Mariniflexile sp. TRM1-10: one gene and its partner. The protein of the gene in region 1 binds, or shares a complex with, the protein of each later gene. Links are inferred from orthologs where the notes say so. Each region holds a gene or a part of one and is shown on either strand. Other genes may lie near its edges. The genes, in order: pheS and pheT.

What was found.
Region 2: the proteins of pheS (region 1) and pheT are in contact, whole or in part, in a crystal structure (PDB 6P24), measured with the Escherichia coli proteins. The link is inferred for Mariniflexile sp. TRM1-10 from one-to-one orthologs.

What each region holds. Positions count from the first base shown.
Region 1 is NZ_CP022985.1:1,960,005-1,963,224, reverse strand. The notes cover bases 103-2,983. They hold pheS (phenylalanine--tRNA ligase subunit alpha), read right to left. Parts: upstream 2,113-2,983; coding sequence 1,093-2,112; downstream 103-1,092. Other genes in these bases: CJ739_RS08390 (hypothetical protein), read right to left, coding at 2,345-2,770; CJ739_RS08400 (hypothetical protein), read left to right, coding at 589-1,071; CJ739_RS08405 (GbsR/MarR family transcriptional regulator), read right to left, coding at 103-402. Also shown: more of CJ739_RS08405, read right to left, coding at 1-102; CJ739_RS08385 (hypothetical protein), read right to left, coding at 3,111-3,220.
Region 2 is NZ_CP022985.1:4,269,086-4,272,458, forward strand. What follows is about bases 17-3,050. They hold pheT (phenylalanine--tRNA ligase subunit beta), read left to right. Parts: upstream 17-337; coding sequence 338-2,764; downstream 2,765-3,050. Other genes in these bases: CJ739_RS17740 (putative signal transducing protein), read left to right, coding at 2,946-3,050. In the rest of the region: more of CJ739_RS17740, read left to right, coding at 3,051-3,185; CJ739_RS17745 (ABC-F family ATP-binding cassette domain-containing protein), read right to left, coding at 3,259-3,373.

The DNA of each region.
Region 1 (3,220 bases):
ATCGAATTTTGAAGTGTCATCAGAATTATTGGCGTTCGATTTTTCTTTATAGTCTCTAATTTCAATATGGAGTTCTTTTTGAACACACCAAGTTTCTATCATATCATCAATACCTTGAATAATCGTGTCTTGATTTATTACAAAATATTTTTTTCGGTCTCCCAATTTTGTGAAATAGACAATTTTCTTTAAATCTTGTAAGTGATTTAAATGGGTTGATATGGTGCTTTTACTAGCGCAAAGCTTTAATACCAAATCTTCAAAAGTTGTTCCTACCTTTCCTGTTAGTATGATGTACGACATAATACGAGCTGCAACAGGAGCCAGTTGGTCTTTATTCTCTATAAAAACCCCTAGTTTTTCAACCAAAGCTTTTTTCTCACTACATATATTATCCGGCATAATTATAAAATTTGGTGTAAATATAAAACAGGTTCGTTTTTTTCCGAACTAAACGAAGTTAAAAAATTGTTAAATAACAATACTCACAATAATATTTGCTTTGAAAGAAATAATTTACTAGATTCGTTTGGAAACCGTCTCAAACGCCTTTTCCGTTTATGCTACTTTAAAAACCAATATTTTTTTATGAAGAAATTAGCTTTATTTTTCCTTTTCAGCTTTTTGGCTCTATACTTAAAAGCACAAACTACTCCTTTAAATGTAGATGAGGATTTATACGAAACGATAGGAAAAGAATTAAATACGATGATTTCGGAAGAAAAAGATGCTATGAAAATAGTTTCATTAACCCCTAAAAAAGATTTGATTAATGATAATATTTATGAGTTTTCGGTAGTAGTTATTTATAATTTAGTTTCTAAAGAACAAGCCATATTGAATGTTGGTTTTAATAATGGTATAAGTGAAAAATCCCATCGACTAATTTCCGATGCTTCAAAAATTATAAATAAGGGCGCAAGCTATCATACTTTTAAAGTAAAATCAAAAGTAATTGATTGGAGCGATATAGGAGGTGCTTTTTATGTAGCAACAAATATGTCTGAGCATCCGCATGAAAAAATTTGGAGTCCTTTAGCTAGCGACAGGTTCTTTTTAAAGGTTAACTAATATTTATCTTTACAGTTGTTTTTATAGTGCGCTTTTAAACTGCTCTAAAAACCTCACATCATTCTCGCTTAATAAACGAATATCATTTATTTGGTGAAGCAACATGGCAATGCGATCTATACCAACTCCAAAAGCAAAACCAGAATATTCTTTAGAGTCTATTTTGCAATTTTCCAATACGTTGGGATCTACCATACCACAACCTCCAATTTCTAACCAACCGGTACCTTTTGTAATGCGGTAATCCGATTCGGTTTCTAAGCCCCAGTACACATCAATCTCGGCACTTGGCTCTGTAAATGGGAAATAAGACGGACGCAAGCGTATTTTAGATTTTCCAAACATTTGGGTTGTAAAATATTGAAGTGTTTGCTTTAAATCGGCAAAACTTACATCTTTATCAATGTACAAGCCTTCTATTTGGTGGAAAAAACAGTGTGAACGTGCCGAAATAGCTTCGTTACGGTATACGCGACCTGGAGAAATAGTACGAATTGGTGGTTGGTTATTTTCCATATAACGTACTTGCACCGAACTGGTATGGGTACGCAATAAAATATCGGGATTTGTTTGAATGAAAAACGTATCCTGCATATCGCGTGCCGGATGGTATTCTGGCAAATTTAAAGCGGTGAAATTATGCCAATCGTCTTCAATTTCCGGGCCTTCACTAACATTAAAACCAATGTTAGAAAAAATATCTATAATTTGATTTTTTACTATAGAAATCGGATGACGCGCACCAATTTGAATCGGGTTTCCCGGACGTGATAAATCACCATAAATACCTTTTACTTCCTCTTTACTTTCTAAGGATTCCTTTAAAGTATTTACTTTGTCTTCGGCTGTATTTTTAAGTTGATTTATTATTTGCCCAAACTCCCTTTTTTGGTCGTTGGCAACGTTTTTTAATTCTCCATAAAACTCCTTTAGAAGTCCTTTAGAGCCTAAGTATTTTATTCTGAAAGCTTCTACTTCCTCTTTGGTTTGTGCTTTAAAGGCTTCTGCTTCGGTAATAAGTTCTTTTATCTTGTCTATCATAACTTCCTAAAATGATGGCAAATTTACTGATTTTTTACGGAATTTGATAATGAACATTATTTTTGACAAACTATAAATAATTATTATCGGAAAGATCTGGAATTTAGAAAGAACTGTCTTTTTTAAAGGAAATTGAATTCAATCCGTTAGGGATTGGCTGTTCTTGGGGACTACTTTTTTGTTGCCAAATAGCTAAACAGGGATTTAAAAACATATTCTTAATTTATACTTTTCAAGCATAAATATCCTTAAATTCCTTTAAATTTCTCATCCATTCAATGGACTGATTTAATGTACAGCATCTTTTTGTGCTATTATGGGACAGGTATTTTTCAATTGTGGCAATATTGAAATTTAAATCATCATAAAAAACAATGGCCGACGCGACAATAAAATCATAGTCGGTATTAAATTTGATCCATTGTTTAAGATCAATAGAAAATGAGGCTATCCTATTTGAAATAAAACCAATTTTCAAGTCCTCACCGTAGTGATCTACCAAAGCCATGACGATGTCTTCGCATTCTTCTATACCAATATGTACACCTTCCTTAAATTCAGCGATACAAAAAAAATCCAATAAATAAAGGTTCCCAATGTCCAGGGTTACTTTTTTTGAGTCTATGGCACCATAATAGGTTGAGTTTTCAAATTTCATCGGGGCAATATCTGTTTGATTAAAAATAACATTCTAAATATAGGAAAATCATACGTATATTTGCTGTGAATATGATTTAAAATAAAAATCATCTACTATTCAGAGCACCCATATTCATCATGAACAGATTGAATAACGAAGAATAATTGACAAAATTCTAAAAAATGGTGTGTTTATCTAACATGCGTTTGGCATGACCAAGACTGTATAAGACTCAAAATCAGCCACTCATGTTTTTATATTCGGTTAACTTCAATAAAAACCAAAATCAATCGAAGTGGCATATGGAGTTCATCTTGATTTTTTTATTTTAATTAAAAAAGTTGAGGTAAGTTCCTTATTAATGGATATACTCGGTTTCTAGAAAGTAGTTTACAATGGCTTCTTTCATTAAAACACTTTGTTCACCCGCTTTTAAATGTGGTAAGGTTTCGATGGTTTTGTAATGTG
Region 2 (3,373 bases), 2.3 Mb from region 1 along the record:
TAGAAATCGTGAATGTTTCACATTTGCAGTGAAAAGCCCACAGCGACGCAGGAGAGAGAACTTGTAACCTTTCGACTTTAGTTTATCTTGAGCACAGCCGAAAGGCTCAAGATAAACTCCTAACCCAACCTTTAGGTAACGCCTAAAATAAAAGCAATCCATTCTGTTTACATACGCTCTTTATTGTTTATAAATTAGTGGTCGTTTGTCGACTTTCGGGAGCTATTTTCAAAGGAAAAATGAAAAAAAATATGTAGGTTTGCACTCTTAAAAAGGCATTGCAACCCCGTGCTGAGCGTTGTCGAAGCATGGTCACTAAAAAAATAAAAAATTACAGATGAAAATTTCATACAATTGGTTAAAACAATTTATTAAAATTGATTGGACACCAGAACAAACCAGCGAATTACTAACAGATTTAGGTTTGGAAGTAGAAGGCATTGAGGCCTATCAATCAGTTAAGGGCGGATTGGAAGGCGTGGTTGTTGGCGAAGTTTTAACTTGTGTGCAACACCCAAATGCCGATAAATTAAAGATTACCACTGTAAATATTGGCGACGATGCCCCTTTGCAAATTGTGTGTGGCGCACCCAACGTGGCTGCTGGACAAAAAGTACCTGTGGCTACGATTGGTACGACTTTATACACCGAAACTGGCGAAGCGTGGACCATTAAAAAAGGTAAAATTCGTGGTGAAGAAAGCCATGGCATGATTTGCGCCGAAGACGAACTTGGTTTAGGAAAATCACACGATGGTATTATGGTCTTAGATGCCGATATTAAAGTGGGAACACCTGCTGCTGCTATTTTTGAGGTTGAAAACGATCATGTTTTTGAAATTGGCTTAACACCAAACCGTGCCGATGCCATGAGTCATTTGGGTACTGCCCGCGACCTAAAAGCTGGATTGATACAAAAGGAAACAACTTTAGAGTTTATAACCCCATCGGTAAGTGCGTTTCATGTAGATAACCGCACATTGCGAATTGATGTGGATGTTAAAAATAAAGAATTGGCACCGCGCTACTGCGGACTTACCATAAGTGGCATTAAGGTAAAAGAATCGCCTGTTTGGTTGCAGCACCGCCTAAAAGCCATTGGTTTAAATCCGATTAACAATATCGTGGATGCTACCAATTATGTACTTCACGATTTGGGGCAACCGCTACATGCGTTTGATGCTGCTAAAATTTCCGGTAATAAAGTGGCCGTTAAAACCTTAGCCGCTGGTACTAAATTTGTAACCTTAGATGGTGTAGAACGTACTTTACATGAAGACGATTTAATGATTTGTGATGCCGAAAAACCAATGTGTATTGCAGGTGTTTTTGGCGGAATACATTCGGGAGTTACAGAAGGAACAACCAGTATTTTCTTAGAAAGTGCTTATTTTGACCCAGTGAGCGTTCGTAAATCAGCTAAACGCCATGGTTTAAATACAGATGCATCATTTAGATTTGAACGAGGTATCGACCCTAACATTACTGAATATGCTTTAAAACGTGCTGCTTTGTTAATTCAAGAAGTTGCTGGTGGCGAAATTACAAGCGATATTGTTGATATTTATCCTAATAAAATTGAGGATTTTCAGGTACGATTAAGTTTTGAAAATGCGAAGAAGTTAATTGGTGAGGAAATCCCGAAGGAAATTATTAAACGTATTTTAACCTCATTGGAAATTAAGGTAAACAGTGTTACCGAAACAGGTTTAGGCTTGATGGTACCTGCTTACAGAAACGATGTAACCCGTGAAGCCGATATTATTGAAGAAATACTGCGTGTTTACGGTTATAACAATATTAAAACGACTGAAAAGCTAAATGCATCTATTTCTAATTCAACACGTTTTGAAGATCATAAGATACAGAACTTGGTTGGAAATCAATTGGCATCCCAAGGCTTTTTCGAAATACTTTCAAACTCACTTACCACGCCTAATTATGCGGCGTTAAGCGACCAATTAAAAGAGGAACATAATATCAGTATTTTGAATCCTTTAAGTGGTGATTTATCTGTTTTAAGACAGTCATTACTATTTTCCGGACTGGAAGCTATTTCGTTTAACATTAACAGAAGACGTTCCGATTTAAAACTGTTTGAATTTGGAAAAACCTATCATGGTTACAACGGCAAGCATGAAGAATTTAAGCATTTATCGGTATTTGTAACGGGCAATCAAAATGCTGAAAATTGGAATTCCACCAATAAAAAAAGTGATTTCTTTTTCCTTAAAGGAAATATTATAAGCCTATTGGAACGTTTGGGAATTTCAAGGTATAACGAATTACCTATTGAAAGCGATTTGTTTAGTGAGGGTTTAAGTTTTAGTTTAGGTAAAATGAAATTGATTGATTTCGGATTGATAAAAAAACCTATTTTAAAGCATTTTGATATTTCGCAAGATGTGCTGTATGCCAATTTTTATTGGGATACCATCCTAAATATTGTTAAGCGCAACAACATTTCATTTAAGGCAATCCCTAAATATCCTGAGGTGCGTCGTGATTTTGCGTTGTTGTTAGATGATAGCGTTACTTTCGAGTCGATTCACAAAATAGCCAAACAAAGTGAAAAGCAATTATTAAAAGATGTGAATCTTTTTGATGTGTATCAAGGCAAAAACTTACCAGCAGGTAAAAAAAGTTATGCCGTTAGTTTTACATTACAAGACGAAAACAAAACACTTACCGATAAGCAAATTGATAAAATCATGAAAACGCTACAAACACAATTTGAAACACAATTGGGTGCTGAGCTGAGATAGTTGGTTGATGGTTCTTGGTTGTTGGTTAATGGTTGATGGTTAATGGTTAATGGTTGATGGTTGTTGGTTGATGGTTGATGGTTGTTGGTTGATGGTTGTTGGGTTGAAACTTTAAACTTTTAAACTTTTAAACTTTCAACATATATTTTGTATCTTTAAGTAAACTCAATAACTTGAAATTATGACAGATTCTAATTTTATAAAGGTATACACAGGAAATTTTGCTGTCGTTAAGCGAATTGCAATAGAATTAAATGCTTTGGACATTAATCCCATCATTAAGGATCAATCGGAATCTGCTATATTAGGTGGTTTTGGTGGAACATTAGCTCCCGACTTTCAAGAAGTGTTTGTACATGAAGATGAACTTGAAAGAGCTACTGAAATTATTAATAAGGTAACAAAAGAATTAAAATCCTAATTAAAAATTATCCCAATAAAAAAGAGCGGTTTTTAAATTAAAATTGCTCTTTTTTATTGAATTTGGTGTTTATTTATGCTGTAACTGCATACATTTTATTACGCAACTCTTTAATTTTTGGATCTTGCATATACTCATCGAACGTGGTATATCTATCGATAACACCATTAGGCGTTAGCTCTACGACT